4 regions of the Priestia sp. GS2 genome follow, and region 1 is predicted to be linked to each of the others. Evidence: riboswitches for the same ligand, from Rfam matches in the RefSeq annotation. Region 1 holds a riboswitch; each other region holds the start of a gene.
What was found. A riboswitch is a leader RNA that binds a small molecule or an ion and turns the genes downstream of it on or off. The one in region 1 is predicted to bind thiamine pyrophosphate.
Positions count from the first base shown of each region.

Region 2: another riboswitch for thiamine pyrophosphate. It lies ahead of V2145_RS14925 (acetylornithine deacetylase); the one in region 1 lies ahead of thiT (energy-coupled thiamine transporter ThiT).
Region 3: another riboswitch for thiamine pyrophosphate. It lies ahead of thiC (phosphomethylpyrimidine synthase ThiC); the one in region 1 lies ahead of thiT (energy-coupled thiamine transporter ThiT).
Region 4: another riboswitch for thiamine pyrophosphate. It lies ahead of tenA (thiaminase II); the one in region 1 lies ahead of thiT (energy-coupled thiamine transporter ThiT).

Region 1 is NZ_JAZGJX010000001.1:1,823,694-1,829,469, reverse strand. Features, by position in the region: gene parC (DNA topoisomerase IV subunit A) at 1-76, shown strand, start outside; gene V2145_RS09575 (alpha/beta fold hydrolase) at 248-1,072, shown strand; gene V2145_RS09570 (YqcI/YcgG family protein) at 1,259-2,026, shown strand; gene V2145_RS09565 (cupin domain-containing protein) at 2,001-2,312, shown strand; gene V2145_RS09560 (cysteine hydrolase family protein) at 2,334-2,912, shown strand; gene V2145_RS09555 (GNAT family N-acetyltransferase) at 3,009-3,503, shown strand; TPP riboswitch at 3,571-3,673, shown strand; gene thiT (energy-coupled thiamine transporter ThiT) at 3,734-4,306, shown strand; gene V2145_RS09545 (TcaA NTF2-like domain-containing protein) at 4,494-5,438, shown strand; gene V2145_RS09540 (TcaA NTF2-like domain-containing protein) at 5,468-5,776, shown strand, end outside.
Region 2 is NZ_JAZGJX010000001.1:2,934,170-2,939,945, forward strand. Features, by position in the region: gene tenA (thiaminase II) at 1-20, opposite strand, end outside; gene V2145_RS14925 (acetylornithine deacetylase) at 17-1,297, opposite strand; TPP riboswitch at 1,406-1,507, opposite strand; gene nei (endonuclease VIII) at 1,722-2,543, opposite strand; gene V2145_RS14935 (DUF3231 family protein) at 2,730-3,728, shown strand; gene V2145_RS14940 (HAD family hydrolase) at 3,759-4,412, opposite strand; gene V2145_RS14945 (hypothetical protein) at 4,625-4,768, shown strand; gene V2145_RS14950 (class I SAM-dependent methyltransferase) at 4,997-5,767, opposite strand.
Region 3 is NZ_JAZGJX010000001.1:3,252,856-3,258,631, reverse strand. Features, by position in the region: gene V2145_RS16490 (spore germination protein) at 1-238, shown strand, start outside; gene V2145_RS16485 (GerAB/ArcD/ProY family transporter) at 231-1,322, shown strand; gene V2145_RS16480 (Ger(x)C family spore germination protein) at 1,319-2,431, shown strand; gene V2145_RS16475 (VanZ family protein) at 2,783-3,223, shown strand; gene thiC (phosphomethylpyrimidine synthase ThiC) at 3,265-5,031, opposite strand; TPP riboswitch at 5,149-5,261, opposite strand; gene V2145_RS16465 (hypothetical protein) at 5,316-5,603, opposite strand.
Region 4 is NZ_JAZGJX010000001.1:2,027,042-2,032,817, reverse strand. Features, by position in the region: gene V2145_RS10610 (ArsR/SmtB family transcription factor) at 1-190, shown strand, start outside; gene V2145_RS10605 (aldehyde dehydrogenase) at 240-1,607, shown strand; gene tenA (thiaminase II) at 1,649-2,338, opposite strand; TPP riboswitch at 2,452-2,550, opposite strand; gene V2145_RS10595 (sodium/glutamate symporter) at 2,945-4,321, shown strand; gene V2145_RS10590 (TspO/MBR family protein) at 4,498-5,241, shown strand; gene V2145_RS10585 (hypothetical protein) at 5,504-5,683, shown strand.

The DNA of each region.
Region 1 (5,776 bases):
CAACGGTTCGTTTGCAATCGATCAAGCGGAATCTGGAGACGTTATTGATGTATGGATTGAGAAAAAATTAAAATAAAGCAATAAAAAGAACGCTATTTTGTAGCGTTCTTTTTATTGCAGTTTAATTCTATATAAACTATGTTCTAAATAAACAACATAAAAGAAATAAGCAGCTAAAAAATATCAACATGAATATAAAAAATCAACATAAAAATAAAGTAGGCATAATGAAAGGAAGTGTGCGTTTATGGGCTATTACCTTACCGTTGATCGAAAAGGTACAAAAATATATGTTGAAGATATTGGAAGTGGAATGCCTGTATTGTTTCTTCACGGTTGGCCAGTTAATCATAAAATGTATGAATATCAGTTTAATGTTCTTCCGAAATATGGGATTCGCTGTATTGCAATAGACTTACGTGGGTTTGGGAAATCAAGTCGTCCGTTTAAAGGTTATACATATAACTCATTAGCCGACGACGTTCGAGCAGTTATTCATGCGTTACAACTTCCAGCTGTAACGCTAGTGGGTTTTTCAATGGGAGGGGCAATTGCTTTACGTTATATAAGCAGACATTTAGGGTTCGGAGTGAACAAACTTATCCTAGCTGGTGCAGCCGCGCCTAGCTTTATTAAAAGAAGCGGTTTTCCCTATGGGTTTTCTAAAGAAGAAGTAGATGCTATCATTCAAGCGACGTACCAAGACCGGCCGGCCATGCTTGCTGATTTTGGGCAAAAATTTTTCAATTCAAAACTTAGCCCTTCTTTTAGAGATTGGTTTCAATTGTTGGGTCTAGAAGCTTCGGGTCACGGAACAATTAAAACAGCAAAGTCACTGCGTGATGAAGATCTACGTGAAGACCTCAGTCAAATTTTTGTAAAAACATATATTTTACATGGAAAAAAAGATCAAGTTTGTCCATTCCCCTTAGCCGAAGCTATGCATAATGGAATTGAGGATTCAACGTTAATTCCTTTTGAACAGAGTGGTCACGGCCTTTTTTATGATGAACAAAAAAAGTTTACTGAAACCTTAAAAGATATTGTTTATTCTGCTGAAAAACGAGAATGACGGAGCTAAAAAAATGAAAAAGGCTAGTCAGAGGCTGTTTCCTATGGACAAAAGCCTTTCTTTCTGCCAGCTTGCTTATAGGTTATTCTTGTTACTTGTAAAGTTGAAGAATATAACAAGAAGTAAACATAAAGCACACTACTTCTTAATAAAAATGTATGGTGGAAACCTGTAAGGAGGGTTTTAATGAGAAATAAAAAGCTATTTAACAGCAAGGAAATTATGGATTCGTCGATTGTGCCTGAATGGGGAAAAGAAGTTTTTACTAATTTTAGTCAAGATATGCTTTCTGAAGAGAATCCTTTCCCATGCATTTTAGGAGTAGAAGGATTAAAGAAAGATTTGCTGCGCTTTGCGTTTGTTTCTTCACCATACAACTATAAAGATATTAAACTCTGTGCAGAAGCACTTAAAGAATATATTTCATGTTTTCGCACATTAGGTCGTTATACATCATTTGTTGTGTTCTTTGAGCCTGAACATAAAAAACGTACGATGACTCAGTATGAAACAATGTTTTGGGATACACTCACATTTTTACATCAAATTGACAGAAAGCCTTGGCCAGAAGATATCCCCAAAGACCCTAATGATCCTCTATGGGAGTTTTGTTTTGAAGGTGAGCCAATATTTGTTGTATGTAATACACCTATACATGAATTACGAAAAAGTCGGAAGAGCAGCAGTCTTATGATTACATTTCAGCCGAGATGGGTGTTTGAAGGAATGACACCTCATACAAAAGTTGGTCAGCAAGTTCAAAAAACAGTTCGAAATCGACTTGAAGAATACGACAAAGTTGAAGCGCATCCTCATCTAGGATGGTACGGGAATCAAGAAAATCATGAATGGAAGCAATATTTCTTACGAGATGTTAACAACTCATTTCCAACAGAGTGTCCATTCAAACTAAAAAGGAGTGAAAGAGATGGAACTAAAAAAAGCCTTTATTAAAAAAGGGATTGGCGGTGGACTTGAAGAAGTTATACATGAACTACTTCCAAAACATACCGGTTATGTAGAAGTTCAGCATGATGTTGCAGGGCAAGAACACCCAAGTCATACTCACCCAACCGACGAGATTCTTCATATTATTGAAGGGTCTATCTACTTTACAGTTGAGGGAGAAACAACTCGGTGCGAAGCGGGAGATCGCATTTATTTACCAAAACAGACGCAGCATGCTTCAAAAGCTGATGTAAATGGTTGTACGTATGTAATCTCCATTTTAAAATTTTGATGAAAGAAGTTGATGACTGGAATGATTCAATCAAACCCTGTTTTAATCATCATAGATGTACAAAAAGGTTTTGAACAAGATGCTTGGGGAACTCGTAATAATGTTCATGCAGAAGATAATATGCTCACTCTTTTACAAGCATGGAGGAGACAGCAGTTTCCAGTTATTCACGTTCAGCATGCTTCAAAAAGCGAAACATCTCCTCTTTTTCCAGGGACGGAAGGCTTTCGTTTCAAAGAAGGATTTGGTCCTGTTGGTGATGAATACTTAATTCGCAAACATAAAAATAGCTGCTTTATAGGGACAGAGCTAGATAACTATCTAAAGGAAAACGGATATGATACGCTTATACTAGTGGGGTTAACAACCAATCATTGCGTCTCTACAACGGCACGTATGGCAGGAAACTTAGGTTATCGCACCTACGTAATACACGATGCAACTGCGTGTTTCAACTTGTTATCATACGATGGGGAAACAACTTTTGCGGCAGAAGATGTTCATCGCTTAAGCTTATCATCGCTTCATAATGAATTTGCGACGGTTACTTCAACGTCTGAAGCGCTACGTGTACTGCAATCCTATCAATATATTAAATAAACCCTGATGCAACAGCATTAGGGTTTTTTGTGTAGATTATTCTGAAAAAAACAAGTACAATAGAAACATCATTTTGAAAAAGGAGCAAGATACATCATGACAGTAATTAGAAAAGCTTTAGCAGAAGACTTACCTTCAATGGTAGATATTTATAATCAGTCAGTGCGCCAAAGCGCAGCAACATTTGACTTAACGCCTGTAACGATTGAACAGCGTAAAAGTTGGTTTGAATCTCATGACCAAAGTCAACTATTTCCTCTGCTTGTTGCTGAACGAAATAGTGAAGTAGCTGGATACGCATCTTTGTCTTCCTATCGTGATAAAGAAGCATATATTCGAACAGTTGAGCTCTCTGTATATGTCGATGAAGCTCATCAGGGGTATAGAATTGGTAAAAGCCTAATGGAAGCTATTTTAGCACAAGCAAAAGAGTTAAATCATCACGTTGTTATTTCCGGTATTACAAAAGGAAACGATAAAAGCATTAAAATGCATGAACAGTTTGGATTTACGTTTTGTGGAGAGTTCAAAGAAGTAGGTTGGAAGTTTGATCAATGGCAAGATGTTCTGTTTTATCAGCTTATTCTTTAAATAAAATTTGCTTCTTACTTATGTGAGAAATATGGTATAATAGGAAGCGTTCTAATAATACATATCAACGTACCACAGGGGGAGCCTGAATGGCTGAGAGTGAACCAATTGTTCTGACCCTTTGAACCTGTTAGTTAATGCTAGCGTAGGGAGTGTGGATCGTGCAGCTTGTGCTGTCTCCTGTGTTTGTCGTTGAATACTAATGATTTTACAACAGGAGTGAAAAGACGATGAATAAAGGAATGTCTTTACAAGCGAAAATTGAAGTGGCAATCTTTGCAGCTTTAGCAATGATTATTGATATATTGCCATCCATCACAATTGCACCCGCCGTGTCCATATCTTTTTCCATGGTACCAATCTTCATTATTTGCTTTCGATGGGGATTTAAATCCGGTGTTGTAGCTGGATTTTTATGGGGATTACTACAAGTTGTCACGGGCACTGCTTATGTGTTAACACCTCTACAAGCTTTTATTGAGTATTTTATTGCATTTGCGTTCATTGGCCTAGCAGGGCTATTGTCAGGTGTTATCAAGCAGAACTTAGCTGCTAACAATCGAACAAAAGCATTTATGTTTATTATTTTAGCTATCATTATCGGAAGCGTTGCTCGTTATTTCTGGCACTTTGTTGCAGGAATTGTCTTTTGGGGCTCTTATGCACCAAAAGGAGTATCGGCATTATGGTATTCATTTACAATGAACGGATTGGCAATGGTGGGCTCCATGATTGCTTGTCTAATTATTTTAGCCGTATTAATTCCGTCTGCTGCAAGAGTGGTATTAAACCGCGCTTCATAACTGAAATGAATGGAACCTATAGGAGTAACATCCTATAGGTTTTTTTGCTTTTTCAAACGAATCTACATGTTTTCAGTGTTTTTGTTCTTTTTATGAAAGGGTTGAGGGTTTTTTTGTAGAATGGTATACTAGGTCTGTTTGTTGGAAGAATATACATACCATTTTTTTGTAGGAAGGAATCATTTTAATGAACAAACGTAATCTCCTTTATATGACGATTGCAACATCCCTTTTACTAGCAGGGTGTCAGCAAAAAGCTCAAAAAGCAACTGAGGTCGACACAGACTTGATGATTGCAGGAGAGATAGAAAGTCATGATCAAGAAGAAAAGAAAGATATTGGTGAAAACCAGTACAAATATGATATTTCAGATGCAATAGATGAAAAAACAATCTCACAATTTATGAATAGCTACTTCAAGGCTTTGCATGATGGAATTTTTAATAAATCGGCTAAGGCGATTCAAACTTATACAATAGAAGATAGTGAGTTTTATAAACAGCAAGTGATGAAAATTGATAACTTTTCTAAGCAAGGAATTCATCAAGAACTAAAGACGATTCAAGTTGTGAATTGGTATGAAGCTGAAAGAAACCAAATAAAATTACAAACATTTGAAGAGATCATTATACATCAGCCTAATAAAAAGGATTATACAAAGAGCGTCAACCAATTGTATACGCTCATAAGCAATCAAGGTACATTGCGGATTAAAAGCGTAGAGCCTTATGCATTGAATGAAGCGGAAGACACAAGTTCAAATGCACCTGCTATTACAAGAGCAGCTAGCTTAAATGAGTATAACGGTAAATGGTCCACTGCTAATTCAGACTTAAAAGGCGCTCCTATCGTAGAGTTTTATGCCTCTTCTAACTCAGAGGCTACGGTGAAGATTCATGCGTATAAGCCGCCAAATTCAGTAGAAGTGGCTACAGTAGAAGCAAAAAACGTAACGTTTAAACATAATCAGGCTGTCATTCATTATGATGCGGACAGTAATGGAAACAAAGGAACCATTGTCTTAACACTAAAAGCAAATTCTCTTTTTGTTATTCATAAATTAGAAAAAGCTACTGAGTCTAAATGGACCATTCCAGCAGGCGCATTTGAGCTGTCTACGTTTGAAAGCTAAACAAGATAAAAGAAAAAAGGGGGATTCAAATGCGAAATCTATGTGTAGTGGCCATAATTTGTTCCCTGTGGCTTTTGTTGTCAGCATGTAGTGAGCCAAAGTCTGCTCCAGCCCCGACACCCAAAGAAACTAAATCAGAAGCTACTGTTCCAGCTGAAGCTGTTGATGAGTCAGCTAATGAGCCTAAGAAAAATTCTTCTCTTCCCGTTGTAACAAACGAAGAAGCTAAGCAGCTTGCTACAGATTCACTGTCAAATGTTGTCCAAACCTTTGACGTGTTAGGGAAAGAAGAGGAATGGGACAATGAGGAGAAACCAGCAGATTTTCAACTGCTAAGT
Region 2 (5,776 bases), 1.1 Mb from region 1:
AAACGTTCACTAAATTTCATTTTGCATTCTCCTTTTTTGTATGTAGCCATTCATAAATAAATTGAACCATCACTTTCGTGTAATCAAGCAATTGATTAACAGATAGCTTTTCATTAACAGAGTGAGCCTCCGTTAAGTCTCCTGGACCATAAATAGCTGTAGCTATACCTGCATCAGCTAGCCAGCCACCGTCCGTAACCGTTGGCGAAACGTTGACATGCGCTTCTTTCATTGTTACTTCTCTATGAGCACCGACTAACAAGTGAACTGCTGGATGATTTTTATCTACTTCAAATGCAGGGAAAATTTCTCCTCTATCTTCAATCATTGATGTGCCTCCCCACTTAAACGTTGGAGGATTTTCTCTTAGCCACGGATCTGCTTTTGCAACCTGTAACAGATAGTCTTCTACTTCTTTCATTACCTCTTCATATGATTCATTTGGATAATAATGAACGGTCACCCACAGCCTGCATTCGTCTGCGATAAAGGCTGCGTTGCGGCCACCTTCAATAACAGCTGGATTGATTGTATTTGTTCCAACCGGAAAACCGGGATAGCTTTTGACAACAGCCCAGTGGCGCTCAAGCTCCTGCAGTGCACCAATTAATTTCGCCATTTTTTCAATTGCACTGGCTCCTAATAAGCCGCCCCCTGCATGAATCATTTGCCTTCTTGTGGCATCATGATATGTTTGCTTACTTTTCACGGTTATCCACCCCGTAATGACTCCACCTTGACCTTGGATTTGCAGCTCACTTGTATCAACCACAATCGCAAAGTCTGCGCTGTATCCTCGCTTGCAGCATTCAAGGGTCCCAGCTTCTCCAACCTCTTCCCCGATAACCGATTGAAAGGTTAAATCCCCCGGAAATTCCATTCCAGCTTCATGTAGAAGCTTAATGGCAAACAGCGCTCCAGCGAGTCCACCTTTCATATCAGCAACGCCTCTCCCCATTATGAATCCTTCTTCAAATTTCGTTTGGAAAGGACTTATATCCCATGCTTCGCCTTCGTTGACTGCCGCAACATCAATATGTCCATTAATAATTAAACTCTGATATTCGCTTTGACTTGTTCCTTTTAACGTTCCTACAACGTTAGGGTCATTTGGGTACACGTCCCACATGTCAATTTCAAAACCATAGCTTTCCAACAGCTCTGCAATATATATCTGCGCTTCTTTTGTATTACGTGCAGGTGGTGCTGGTGTTTTATACGAGACGAGCTTGGTCAAAAGCTCAATAAGTTCATCTTGTCTAGTATCCACCTGCTCTACCACATCTGTAATGTTCATACTAATCCCCTCCCTCTAAACCACATAAAAAAGCGCTTCTTTTCATAGAAAAGAAGCGCTTGAATATACACATATATCCCTTTTACATCCTGTAAAAGTCCATAGATGTAGCACACAATACCTCTTTCCTACGCTAGTATTACCTAGTTCAGGTTATAAGGGTTAAGACCATGTCTCTCTCAGCTTCAAGAAGCACCCCTAGTGGTTTAATAATGACTATTTATTTGTAAAGCTATCTGATTATTATCTCTATTAGTTGTACCACACTACCTCATATAGTTCAATATAATTTACAGAATTCCAATTTGAACTCTACACTAACAAAAGAGCTATGTTTAACCTTATCATAGAAAATTGAGAACCCTGCTGATTATACAAGACTAGGGACAAGCTATTGGAATTAAGAGTTCCGGCTTTTGTATGCTTACTTCTTTTGGCAAGTTGGACAGTAATACAACCGCCTCGAAGCAGCAGGAATTTTTTGAATTTCCGTTCCATCTATTCGACACGCTTCTCCCTCTCGGTTAAATACCCAGTGTCGATAAGCAGAACGTTTTACTCCTTTTTCCTTTAACTTTTCAACTAAAGACAAATCGTTTGTAATCCCTCCCGTTTCATACGACTGCTTCATTAGCAAAATTGTTGCTTCCGCAGCTTTTTTAATCTGCTTTTCTGTACAATCACAAGGTCGCTTATCCGGGTGAATACCTGCTAAAAACAGGATCTCACTGCGCAAATAATTCCCAATGCCCGCTACAAAGCTCTGGTCAAGCAATAGAGACGTCCATTTTCGGCGATAAAATGCTTTGCTTGTAAAACGTTCAATTAAGTCCTCTACGCTCACTTGTTCACTTAAGATGTCTGGTCCGACTCTCGAAACAAACGGATGAGCAAGAACTTCTTCATCAAGCAGCACTTCGATATCCGATGCGCTATACAAAAGAGCTGATTTTTGCTCGTTGTGAATGGCTAAGCGGAGCTGCCGATTTGTTTTTGGATACTGATACGCCTTTCTGATATACCATTTACCGTAGAGCTGATTATGTGAATAAATCGTATATCCATTATCAAAGCGAATAAGCATTGCTTTCCCTTTTGTATCAACTCTCTTAACCGATGCTCCCGTAAGCATGCTTTCGTATTTTTTTAATGCTTCAAACGCAAACCATACTTCTCCTACAGGCCTAGAAGTAATCGCTCTTTGTACTTCATCTGCTGCTCTTCGAATTTCTGGCCCTTCCGGCATATTAACATCTCCTTTACTCTCTTACTTTTTCTATTTTCATTAGGTTTTAAAGAAAATTCAAGAATGAGTAGGCTTGAAAGCACATTTAAAATAGACAGTTATTTTTCCTTTCCCTACACTAATGGAATATCTACATCTAAACGGTCAAAACTAACAACAACACATATATTTATAAAGGAGTATACTATGAGTACATTTTTACCATTATCCGCTTCTGAAATGGCTGCGATTTGGCAACAGTACATGAATGATAAAGCTGTCTCATGCACGTTACTACACTTTCTGCGCCATGTGGATGATCAAGAAATTGAGCAGTCATTAAAAGCTACTCAGCATATTATTGAACGAAATCTAGACGTTTTAAGCGCATTGTTTTTAAAAGAAAACATGCCAATTCCGCTTGGATTTAATGAAGAAGATTTACATGTTGACGCTCCTAGACTCTTTTCGGATTCGTTTTATTTACTATATTTAAAGCATGTTTCCAATTTGCTGTTATTATCCGCTACATATGGAGTAGACATTGCAAAACGTGAAGACATTCGGACTTTTTTCAGAAAACTGCTGCTATTAGCCGAGCAGTTAAACCAACAGGTAACCGACTTACTTTTAGCCAAAAAAGTATATATTCAGCTCCCGCCAATCCCTATTGCAGACTCTTCTGATATGGCTGGAAAAGAAATGTTTTTGGGTCACTTTTTTGATGAAAAAAGACCGCTTACTGTCATTGAGATATCACATCTCATTTCAAATATTGAAACGAATCTAATCGCAAAAGATTTGCTACTTGGCTTTGCACAGACAGCAACTTCTGAAGATATTAAAGCATTTTTACTAAAAGGACGTCATATAATGCAGGCTCATATTGAACAGCTGTCTGAGCCACTGATGGTTGAAAACATTCCCATCATCATGGAATGGGATTATGGAGTTGAAAAATCTGCTGTACCACCTTTTTCAGAAAAGCTCATGATGTTTCACGTATCAGCAATGGTATCGGAAAGCGTTCGAAACTACGGCATGTCTATGGCCACTAATCCAAGGCTTGATTTATCCGCTAAATATACAAAGTTTACAAATGAAATCTTACAATTTGCTGAAGAAACATCCCGCATTAGTATTGAGCAAGGCTGGCTTGAAGAGCCTCCTCACATCCCATTTCCAAAAATACATTTAGAGCCGTAAAAAAGTGGAGCTAATGCTAGCTCCACTTTCTTAATGACTTACCTGTTCAATTACCTCCTGTAGTGACTTCTCTTTCATGGAAGCAATACGTAAATGATACGTTTCAAAAGTCAAATGTGCAGACAGACGATTCGGTACGATTACACATTGTAAACCTGCTGCGATAGCGGCTTTTGCACCGTTTGCAGAATCTTCAAAAGCAATGGCTTCAGAAGGATGTACGCCTAACTTTTCAACTGTTTGCTTATAAAGAGCCGGGTCTGGCTTAACTTTTTCCACGTCATCACGCGTTTGCATCACTTCAAAATGATCAAGGAGATCTAATTCCTTTAAAAACGACGTCACCCACGCACGGTCTGAACTGCTGGCTAAACCAATTTTCAGACCTAATTCTTTCGCTTCTTTTAAATACTCCAGAACACCTTCACGAGCTGCCAGCTGCTTCATTTTTTCTTGATGACGTTTTAACGACTCCTTCGCAATCTCGTCCTTCGTTAATTCACGACCAAACTGCTCATATAAAAAGTCGTAAAGCGCTGTAGTATCTGTTCCTATATAAGACGCAAACTCTTCAATTTTTAAATGTACGCCACGAGGTTCTAACATATCGCAATACACTTCATACCAAACTGATTCTGTATCTACAATTAATCCATCAAAGTCAAATACAATTGCTTTAATCATCTTTCATACCGCCTTTATACCTCAATTCTAGTTAATATCCTATCACGTTCTTCTGAGTAGAGCTACAAGTATACGCTTTACCTAGCACATCCGCATATGGATATGATTCACATCTTCTTATTTCTTTACGCTCAACTTTTTATATTAGACTAAAAGTATAAAAAATGAGAAATCATTTGCTCTTTTTCATCTCTTCAGAAGGAGGAACGAAAATGAAACAAGAAGGAATTCCGGTCACTGAGATACCAAAATCCCAAACGTGTTCAGAAGAGTTTTTTCTGATTAATTGGTACAAAGAAATGTTTAGCAATCCTTTTACTCTAGACATTCATCGTTCTACAAATAAAAAGCATTGAATATTTGGAAATGGCCCTTACTTTCGCTTAGGTGCTCAGCTGGTACGACTTGAAATGCAAGTGGCGCTAGAAGCTTTTATTCAGAGATTTTCGAGAAACGAAGCCGCTTCAGATTTTATATTAGAAGACAATCTAACCGCTTCGGGAACGGATCAAACGTTCGTCCGCCTACCAATCAAAGTATAAGGCTAACTAAAAAGCCGCGCTCTCACCGGAGCGCGGCTTCTCTTATTTTTTAGCAATAATTAAAACCGATTCTGCTTGAAACGATTGAATACTTGTGCCGTCTGTTTGAATATGAAAGAACGCTTTCAATTCATTTGAAGCACTCAGCATCTTTCCTGTGAGTTCTTGCTTATCGTTTTGAGGTACTTTCATCATTTCACACCAATCATCAAACAGAAATGTTTTTGGAAAGCGCGTCATTAGCTCAATTGTAAAGCCCGCTTCCTCTAACATTTTAAACCACTCTGTTTTTTTATAAGCACGATGATGACTAGGATCTCGCTTCTTTTCCACTTCGTTATAAAAAGCATCATGCGCATCACTTTCTGGCGCCACGTTATCGACAACTATAAACGCTCCATCCTTTTTTAATACCCGAGCCGATTCATTCACAAAGCTTTGCACATCTGTAAAATGATGAGGAGCAATTCGGCATGTTACAAGATTAAACGCTTCGTCTAAAAACGGTAATTTCTCAGCTTCCCCCTGCACAAACGATACGTTCTCATGACCGTTACTTTTAATAAATTCTTCTGCATGAAGAAGCATTTGTGGAGTAAGGTCAAAAGCTACTACCTCACCAAATAAACCGGCAAGCTTATTAGCCACGTGACCTCCACCCGTTGCGATATCCAATGCTTTTTCTCCCGCATAATCAGCCGCTGCTTCTGCTAAGAAAATTAAATCAGCTCCCTTGGAATGGCCTTTGCTTTTCACATAGTTTTTAGCATTACTGCCAAATTGACTCACCACTAGCTCTTTTTCATGATTCATCTCCCACCA
Region 3 (5,776 bases), 1.4 Mb from region 1:
AGCATTATTCGGTTATTTAGGCATTATCTTTGTGCTGACCCTTATTATTATGCATCTGGTAACACTAGAATCTGTAGGGAAACCTTATTTAATACCAATTGCTCCATTGCGTGTGGCAGATTTAAAGGATGTCTTTGTTCGGGTCAATCAAATGTATATGAACGATCGTCCGGTAGGCCCAAAGCCTCTAAAGCGCAGAAGACAGCGAGCATTAAGGGATTGGCAAAAAAATGAGTGAAGCTAAAAAAATTACTTCAACACAATTATTTTTTATTATCCTTCAGACACAGATTGGTATTGGAATTTTATCACTTCCCTATAACTTATTTAAAATCGCTGAAACAGATGGATGGTTATCGCTCATTATTAGCGGAGCTATTGTACAAGTTATTACTCTTATTCACTGGGGTCTCACGTACCGCTTACCGGGTGAAACTGTATATAGTATGGGAAATACGTTGCTAGGCACTTTTTTGGGGAAGGTATTAAACATAGGCTACATAGGATATTATATTGTCATTTCAAGCGTTATTATGGTTTTATATGTAAATGTTTTACAAAGGTGGGTTTACCATATTACTCCTGCTTATATATTGGTATTGTTATTAGCTATTATCGCTCTTTATTTTGCAAAGGAAAATATTGTAAACATTGCACGCTTCTATGTAATGGTGTCAGTTTTATTAATTGTAATTATCCTCCTCGTGGCAAGTGCATTTAAGTATGCTGATATCCGGTATATCTTTCCTATTGGAGAAGCTGGAATTCAAAAAATTATGCTCGGTGCAAAAGAAGGCACCATTTCCATGCTTGGATTTGAAGCAGTCTTAATTTTAGCACCGTTTGTAAGAGCCCAGAGTAAAACTACCACGTTAAAAATGGTGGTGTTTAGCAACTTTGCAGCAACCATGATTTATGTCTATGTCACATTAGCTTGCTTATTATTTTTTAGTCCAGATGAAATGCCGCTTGTACCAGAACCTGTTTTATATATTTTAAAAGCAACTCAAAACTCTGTCATTGAACGAATCGACTTAGTATTTTTAGCGTTCTGGATTATTTCAGTTATTACGTCTTTAATTATGTATGTTTATATTGCGAGTGTCGGTATGAAGACGTGTTTTAAAAAGAAAACGCATAGACCCTTTGTCCCTATCATTGTATTTTGTGCTGCTATCTTATCGATTTACTATTCAAAGAGTGATGATTTAACAGCTGTATTGTCAAAAATAACCAATTACTTGGTGTATATCTTTATTTTTATCATTCCAACTTTACTTTTTATTCTTTCATTATTTAAAAAGAGGAAGAGGACAACATGAAGAAACAGTGGAAAATGTGGGTGTTACTTAGCAGTACGCTAGCTTTATTAACTGGATGTTGGGATCAAAAGATGCTTAAGGATACGATCTTTATGTCTGCAGCGTCGTATCAGATAGCGCCGGATGGAAGAATTGATGGAGCAATAGCGGTACATTCCTATATTTCAAACCAAGAAGCGCCTGTTAGTAAAATATATCACGCAACGGCTAGTTCGCCTCGAAGCGGTCGAGTTCAGCTAAACGAACAGCTTTCTGGAACGTTAATGACGGCTAAAAATCGTGTGTTTTTAATTGAGGACGATTTAGCAAAAAAAGGGATTATCCAGCTAAGTGATGTATTGTACCGAACACCTGAAAGCCCGCTTATCGCTCGATATGTAATAATCGACGGAAAACCAAACGAAATTATTAATATGAAGCAAGTGGGGGAAGAGCTGATTGGAGAATATTTATCTGGCGTTATTTTAACGGCTGAAAAGCAATCACTCGTACCAGTAGAGACTCTTCAAACGATTTGTACATTGTTATTTGATGAAGGAAAAGGGTTAGCTCTACCTTATGCAAAATTTAATAAGGAAAACATGTCTGTAGAAATAAAGGGAATTGCGTTATTTAATGGGGAAAAATTTTCGGGAATAACGTTAAAAGATGAGGAAGCAAAAGCATTATTATTACTATCAAATAAAAAAAACAAATATATGACGATGACAGATAAGGTAAAGATGAATGGAAAAGAATATATTGTTTCTTATGAAGTGGCAAAAGCAAAATCAAAACTGAAGATAAAAGTACGTTCTAATCACCAGTTAGAAGTAAAAGTCCCTGTTTCACTAAAAGTTAGTATTACTGAGTTTACGTATGGAGAAGTTGGATCAGATGATCTTATTAAAAAAATTGAAAATACGATTAACAAAAATGTTCAAAATAAAGCTGAGAAAGTTGTCGAAAAGCTTCAAAAAGCAAACTGTGATTTCTTAGAGGTAGGAAGAGAACTAATGGCTTACCACCCCGATGTATGGAAAGAATTAGAATGGAAAAAAGATTATGCTCAAATCGATATTAAACCAGACGTAACTGTTGAAGTGATTCATCGAGGAATCATTAATTAATTACAAGAGGTTGAGACATAAGTGCTTCAAACAATGATATACCCCAACTATCACGAGTTAACTGCTTTTGATAGCTTGGGTATTTTTTTGTTGGTTCAAAAACAAATTCAAAAAACTAGCGTAAGGGAACGAACTTGTGCTTACAACCTAGCTATTATAACAAAGTAATGATTCGCCTTTGAGAAGGAATCATTTCATTGTGTCCCAGTCTCTTTTATTTTTAAAGTTTGGTATCCAGAAAAAGAGGTAACGTGATAGGATAAGGTAAGCTGAATGTTTCATAAATACATAGCATGTACAATATGATAGAAGTAAAAGCAGACGGTAAGGACAGAGAAGGTGTGGAAAAACATGACGGATAATACAAAGAAAAAAGTAAAACAAGGATTGCTTTTCTTGTTTATTATATATGGTGTGACACTTATTTACGTCACGCTCATTAAAGAAAACGAGCAAGTATATGGGCAAGCCATGAACTTAAGCTTATTTAGTACAATTAAGCTCATGTGGGCCAGTGGAAATCTTGAGCTAGCATTCGTGAACGTAATAGGGAATATTGTAATGTTTGCTCCAATTGGAATGTTTATACCGCTTTTTATGAAATCATTTGACGGATTTATTCAAGTGGTTGTCACAGGGTTCTTAATCAGTTTTACTGTTGAGATTTTACAATATGAGTTAACAGAGCGAGTTTTTGATATTGATGATATTCTGCTAAATTCAATTGGAACACTGGTCGGATGGATTTTAGTTAAGCTGCTCTTTTTCTTCAAAAGACTTATTTTAAAGTGATAGACACCGAGGTAAGTAGTTGCTTACCTCGGTGCTTTTTATTAAGAATAAAGTTTAGATCCTTTTTCAATAAATTCCTGTGATTTTTCTTTCATGCCTTGTTTAGCGAAATCAACGAGCTGTTTTTCATCCGCTAGTTGTCTAATATCATGAGAAATTCTCATTGAACAGAACTTAGGTCCACACATGGAACAGAAGTGAGCAGTTTTAGCACCTTCTGCTGGTAGTGTTTCATCATGGTATTCTCGAGCTCGGTCAGGATCTAACGATAAATTAAATTGGTCATGCCATCTAAACTCAAATCGAGCTTTTGAAAGTGCGTTATCACGAACTTGGGCACCTGGGTGACCTTTTGCAAGATCAGCAGCATGAGCAGCAATTTTATAGGTAATTACACCTTCGCGAACATCTTCTTTATTCGGAAGGCCTAAATGTTCTTTTGGGGTTACATAACAAAGCATTGCTGTACCAAACCACCCAATCATTGCAGCTCCAATACCAGACGTAATGTGGTCATAGCCCGGTGCTATATCAGTTGTTAGTGGTCCCAGGGTATAGAATGGTGCTTCGTGGCAAACTTCCATTTGTCGGTCAACGTTCTCTTTAATCAGATGCATTGGCACATGTCCAGGACCCTCAATCATTACTTGAACATCATGCTTCCACGCCACTGTTGTTAATTCACCAAGCGTATCAAGCTCTGCAAACTGTGCTTCATCATTGGCATCAGCAATTGAACCAGGGCGCAGTCCGTCTCCCAATGAGATGGAGATATCGTATTGCTTACAAATTTCGCAAATCTCTTCAAAGTGCGTATACAAAAAGTTTTCTTGGTGATGTGCTAAACACCATTGAGCTAAAATAGATCCGCCGCGTGAGACAATACCTGTTGTTCGCGTAGCAGTAAGTGGAATATAGCGCAATAGTACGCCCGCATGAATCGTAAAGTAATCAACACCTTGTTCGGCTTGTTCGATAAGCGTATCACGATAAACATCCCAAGATAGGTCTTCTGCTATCCCATTAACTTTCTCTAAAGCTTGATAAATAGGGACAGTGCCAACAGGAACGGGTGAATTTCGAATAATCCATTCACGTGTCTTATGAATGTCTTTACCAGTTGAAAGATCCATAATTGTATCTGCTCCCCACCTTGTAGCCCACGTCATCTTTTCAACTTCATCTTCAATTGATGAATGAACAGCAGAGTTTCCGATATTTGCATTAATCTTCACGTGAAACTTTGTTCCGATAATCATTGGTTCAACTTCTGGGTGGTTAATATTGCAGGGAATGATTGCACGCCCTGCTGCAACTTCTTCACGAATCGTTTCTGCACTCATTTGCTCACGAATTGCGATGAATTCCATTTCAGGCGTGATAATTCCTTTTTTTGCATAATGCATTTGGGTGACGATTCTGTCATCCTTTGCTTTTTGTGGTGAATAATTAATAAGGGGAAAGCTTTTCATTTCGTTCCGCTGATCGCCTTCTTTATAGCCGTTATCTCTTGCTTGAACGGTACGGCCAGCATAGGAGAAAGTATCGTTTCGTTCTGCAATCCATGGTTTGCGTAAAGGTGGCAGTCCTTTTTCTAAATCTACACTATAGGCTGGATCGGTGTATACGCCGCTTGTATCGTAAACGCGAACGGGGGTGTTTTGCTCTTCACCGCGGTCGTTTACAGTGGGGGAAAGGTGGATTTCGCGCATCGGTACTTGAATATCACTTCGAGTCCCTTGCACGTATACTTTTTTACTGTTTGGAAACGGCTGTTGCATTGAAATGATTACTTGTTCTTTAGACATACTTATTCCTCCATTATGCTAGTAGATTTTGAGAAAATAAGCTATACCGAACAAAAAAATCGGGCTCTATGTAAGAGCCCGATGGAATAGACAAAAAAGAAAACAGCATAAAACACCGTTCTTTCAAGACTACTTCCCTACGTTGGTATAACCCAAATCAGGTTCAAAGGGTTAAAGAGCACAATAACTCTTCTCTCAGTCTGTGTAATCAGACACCCCTAGTAGAAAATCATTTAATTGACGACTTCATTCTACCATCATTAGGAAAAAATGCAAGCGGTTATTTATCTTTTTGCTGCTTCAAATGCAATAACAATAGCGGTAATAATATGCATAACCATTCCCACAACTGGGATTACGCCGATAAATGATGTCACCATCCCCAAAATATTTCCGTAAGCTGAACGACCTTCTTTATGAGATAAAAATAGAGCAATTGCATGTAGGAAAAAAGCAAATACTAAAGGTCCCCATGAAAAGCTTATGATGAATGCACCACCAATTAGAGGAATACCTAAAAATGCTTCATACCCAGCCGTTAGCCATTTCATAACACGTACATTTCCGCTCATGTATAAGAGCCTCCTATTAAGTAATGTAGTAGTATATACGAACGAATTAGCTAGAAGTTTCATTTTATAGACTGACTATTAATGGGAAAAAATATAATTGATAAAATATTTAAATTTTTGTATACAAATCTGAAAAGTTTTGTTAGAATATTTTTATTCAATTAAAACACCTT
Region 4 (5,776 bases), 200 kb from region 1:
GGTCAATGAAATTGCAAACGAGTCAACACTATCTCGGCCGGCAGTATCTCATCATTTAAAGATATTGCGTGATCAAAAGCTTGTAAGCATTGAACAAAAAGGAACACAGCGGTATTATTCACTTGCATTAGAAGATGCGGTCGAGCTGTTAAAAGATTTAATTTCAACGGTGGAAACTGAATGTTTATAATTAAAGAGGTGAAAAAATGAAGCATAGTGAGTATTACGTTACAGATGAGATGGTTATCAGTAATATTGTAGAGAAACAAAAGCGCTATTTTTACGAGCAGAAAACCAAATCCAAAGCAGTTCGAATACAGGCTCTAAAAGACTTACAATCCATGATTAAATCCAATGAAGAAGCGATTATGGACGCTTTGAAAAAAGATTTAAACAAATCGGAAGTAGAAGCATACACTTCTGAAATCGGCATTTTGTTAGAAGAAATTCGCTTTACGTTAAAGCATTTAGATGGGTGGATGAAACCTAAAAAAGCAAAGACGACGCTGACTCATATTGGTTCAAAAGGTTATATTATTCCAGAACCTTACGGAGTTTCGCTTATTATTGCACCATGGAATTACCCGTTTCAGCTAGCTATTTCACCGCTAATTGGTGCTATCGCAGCAGGTAATACGGCAATTATCAAGCCGTCGGAACTGACGCCTAACGTTTCAAGGATAATGGAGGAGCTTATTGCTAAAACGTTTGATCCTTCGTTTGTTACAGTTATAGAAGGAGCGGTGGAAACGACTCAAATTTTATTGAAGCAAACGCTAGATTATATTTTCTTTACAGGAAGTGTCAATGTTGGAAAAGTTATTATGCAAGAAGCAGGAAAGCAGCTCATCCCAGTCACATTAGAGTTAGGAGGCAAGAGTCCTTGTATTGTGCATAAGGATGCAAATATTGAACTTGCGGCCAAGCGCATCATGTTTGGTAAAAGTATGAATGCTGGTCAAACGTGCGTTGCTCCAGACTATCTGTTAGTTCATAAAGATGTAAAGGTTCAGCTGATTGCTGAGCTTCAAAAAGCCGTAACGCAGTTTTATGGTGAAGATGCACTCACGAGCGGGCGCTATGGCAGAATTGTTAGTGAGAGACATTTCGATCGTTTAATTGAGTTTTTACAAGATGGAAAACCTGTAATTGGCGGTACTTATAATGAAGAAACGCTACAGATTGCTCCAACTGTCTTAGATGAAGTAAAATGGGATTCAAGCGTGATGCAAGAAGAAATCTTCGGGCCGATTTTACCCCTTATTGAATACGAAAGTGTAGATGAGGTTGTAAGTGCAGTTCATCAAAAAGCAAAGCCGTTAGCTCTATATTTGTTTTCAGAAAGTGAAGACGTTCAGCAGCAAATTATCAATACAACTTCATTTGGTGGTGGATGCATTAACGATACAATTATGCACTTAGCAACCCCACACCTTCCGTTTGGAGGAGTGGGAGAAAGTGGAATTGGTCAATATCACGGTGAAGCTAGTTTTAAAACGTTTTCTCACTTTAAAAGTGTTCTGAAACAAACGACAAAGTTTGATTTTGCTTTTAAATATCCGTCTGACAATCAAAGTTTAAAAACGATTAAAAAATTCTTAAAATAACGTTAAATGAGAGGGCTTCTCTTTATAAGAAGCCCTGTTTGTTATGAGTGCACAGTGGTTTGAGAGAGGGGCCATTGCTCTTGTTTATAGGCCATGTCCCAAAATAAATACTCAAGTTCACAGCTTTTTATAAAGTGTTCTTTCATGCGTTGACGTTCCTCAACAGAAGCTTTTTCTGCTAGATTATCCAATTTTTCACAAAACCACTTTGTCGTTTCTTTCATTTCTCCGTTAGTATAAAAGGAAATCCATTCGTAAAAAGGATGATCTGGTGTTATGTTTCTTTCGTTTGCAATACGTTCCCCAATTTCAACGTACGTCCATGGACAAGGTAATAAAACAGCAATAATTTCACCTAGTGTTCCTGTATGTGCCACTGTCATCATGTGACTGATATAGTGGTTGGCTGTTGGTGCTAATGGTTGATGCTTCATGTCTTCATATCGAATGCCAGCTACTTCACAAAAATTATTATGGGGATGGACTTCACTATGTAAAACAATTGAAATACCGTTGTTAAACACTTCCATTTCATCGCGGGTACTACATTTTGTTAACGCCGCACCATATATACGAACAAAAGCAGTTAAATACTCATAGTCCTGTGCTACATAGTGAATTAAAGCTTCTTTTGGAACTTTTCCCTCCTTAATACCTACAACAAAGGGATGTTGAAAAATGGCATCGTAAATGTAAGATGCTTCCTTGCGTAATTGAGCTGAAAATGACAATTGTTATTCCTCCCTAATTGAATCCACAAGAAGAGCACGTATAAATAGGGACAAAAACAAAAAAACACCCCATTATCTATGGAGTGGTAAAGGCAATTGTGGATGTATGACACAACAACGCCGTACCACTTCCCTACGCTGGTATAAACCAGATCAGGTTCAAAGGGATCAAGATTCCTTGTCTCAGCCAAAAGGCACCCCTAGTGGATTCTTTCATGTGTTCCTATTTAATCTAACATAAAAAAAAGAATTATACAAAAGTTTAGAAAGAATGATTCAAAAGTAACAAAGTATAGTGATCTGAATATTTATATTGTTTAAAAAATAACCGAGATAAATTACCTATGAAACTAGTAACTATACGCTTGAAGTAGTTGATGAAAAAATAAGAAAATTGTCACGAATCCTGTCGAAATGTGCAAAGGCTGCACTATCATGCTATAATAATCGTAAGCTCGTTACGTTTAAACAAGCTCAATTAAAGAATTAAGCTACAAATTAAAAAGGTGTTTAGCTGAAGCTAAATGGCCTTTTCAGTTTGCTTAGTTTAATATAAATTAGTCCTGTCAATTTAGTAGGAATTATATTTTTTAAGGAGGTTGTTTAATGAATTTATCAGCATGGGATTTATTTGTGGATGTTGGTTTCATCTCACTTCTATTAGTGGCTGGTACCATTATTCGAGCAAAGGTCAGGTGGGTACAAAATTTATTTTTACCTGCGAGTATTATTGCAGGAATTTTGGGCTTAGCATTAGGGCCAAACGGTATTGGTCTCATTCCATTCACTAATCAAATTGGAACGTATCCAGGTATCTTAATTGCGGTCATCTTTGGTGCGATTCCAATTGCAACTCAAAGTGTAAAGTTTAAAGAAATAGCTGGCCGCGTAGGTAGTATGTGGTCATATTCTCAAATGATTATGCTAGCGATGTGGGGAGTCGGTTTACTATTTTCATTGCTACTATTAAATAACGTTTGGGGAGATTTAAACTTAGGGTTTGGTTTGTTATTAGCAGCAGGATTTATTGGTGGGCATGGAACAGCGGCTGCTGTGGGAGACGCATTTGCAAAGCAAGGATGGGAAGAAGGATTATCGTTAGCGATGACATCAGCAACAATTGGTGTTATTTGCTCAATTGTAGTAGGACTAGCGTTTATTAAATATTATTCAAAAAAAGGTGAAACAAATTACCTTGCAAGATTTGAAGATTTACCACGAGAACTACGCACAGGATTAATCCCTCCCGAAAAGCGCACTTCTACAAAAATGGATACGGTATCATCGATTGCTGTTGATCCACTTGTCTTACATGTAGCGTTAGTGACAATTATCGCATTGGGTGGTTATTACTTAAGTGAGTTAGGTCAAACGTTGTTGCCTTCAGTAACAATACCAGCTTTCTCCTTAGCATTTCTTGTAGGGCTAGCTATTAAAGGTATTATGAAGAAAACGAACAGCGATCAGTATATTAATGCAGACGTAATGAATCGAATTAGCGGAAGCGCAACAGACTTTTTAGTAGCGTTTGGTATCGCTTCTATTAGTTTATCAGCAGTAGCGAGCTACATCGTACCTTTTGCACTGTTGTTAGTGTTTGGCCTAGTGTTTGCATGGTTTGTATTCCGAATTCTTTCTGGTAAGTTCTTTGGTCCAATTTGGTTTGAACGAGGAATTTTTACTTGGGGTTGGATTACAGGAACAACAGCAATGGGAATTGCATTATTGCGTATCGCGGACCCAGAAAGCAAAAGTAAAACACTTGATGATTATGCATTGGCGTATATACCGATTGCGCCGGTAGAGATTCTTCTTATTACATTTGCTCCGTTAATGATCGCAACGAACCAGCATTGGTTGTTTGTACTTATTACACTTGGAGCGAGCATCGCTATTTATTTATTTGCAATGTCAAGAGGCTGGGTGAAAAACGAAAAGAAATCATCGAGTCAATCAAGAAGTATAGAAGCAAACTCAAAATAAAAACTCAGCCTTAGGCTGAGTTTTTATTTTTTTTAGGAGTCAAAAGGCCTATTCTAAGAAATTTTGTGAACGAGTGCATAAATTTAGTTCAGACGAGGTATTAATGAAGAGAAGCTACTATTTGATCTTTTTAGCTAGGACGACTATATTCACATCTACAGGAAAGGAGAAATAGTATGGCGAATTTTCGTTTTTATAGCATCTTAAATGCGATTGGTCTCGTTCTCGTGTTAATCGTAAACTATTTAGCAAACGCGTTACCGATAGGTGGGCAAAATACAGGTGAGGTGTCTGATAGTGTGCCAACGCTATTTACACCAGCGGGTTATGCATTTGCAATATGGGGGCTCATCTATACGCTTTTGGTCATCTGGGTTATTCGTCAATTTATTGCAAGAGAAGATCAAAAAGAAATTTATGCGAAAATTGGTATTTGGTTCTTTATTAGTTGTTTACTAAACAGTGCTTGGATCTTTATCTTCCAATATCGTTATTTCACTCTTGCCTTACTCGTAATTGTTCTATTCTTAGTAACGCTGATGATTATTTACTCCATTATTCAAAATTCAAGAATGACAACGTGGTTCATGAGGTTACCAATTTCTATTTATATTGGGTGGGTCTCCGTAGCAACAATTGTTAATGTCTTTGTTGTATTCCAAGCTAATGGAATTGAAACGTTATTTGGTTTAAGTGAAGAGACGTGGGCCATCATTATGCTTATAGTGGGAGGAATATTAGGTATTCTGTTTACAAGAAAAAACAGAGACATTGCATATTCACTCGTGTTTGTATGGGCTTTTATTGCAATTTCTGTTAAGCAAAGTGCATATTCAGGAATTGTAACAACAGTTTGGATTGTAGTTGTGATATTGGTCCTTAATATCCTTGTTCAACTCATTCGTAATTATCGAAAGTGAAGAAATCCTAGCGATGGCTAGGGTTTCTTTTTTTCGTTGCGCTCCTCTAATAAGGAAGAGGTAAAACCAATTAAGCAAATCAATATGCCAAAAGGGACAACAATGGGAATAAAAGATAAAATAAAGGTCATTCTGTACCCTCCTTTACACAGGATTGATTATATCTATAAGTATGTAGAGAAGAAAAAAATAGTCTAGGATGTTTAAATACGTGCATTCAAGGCTATAGGATAAGTGATAAAGTAGAAGAGGAGCGGAAAAAATGACCTATTTAGTAGCGTATACGAATAAAGAAAACATGGAATATAGTCAAATTACATGCCGAAATCAGGCGGAAGCGGAGCAAGAAGCCCTTAGGTTAGAAAAGGAGGGACATTTGCATATTGAAATTATTTCGAATCAAGAAGCATATGACGGTGACGAATCTTCTTTTCGTGAATAGTTAGAACTGAAAAATTATTGTAAGAAAATGAAATAAGCAATGTTTTTCTTGAAAAAGTGCAATAGAGAATGATTTTCTCTTCGAGATATGATA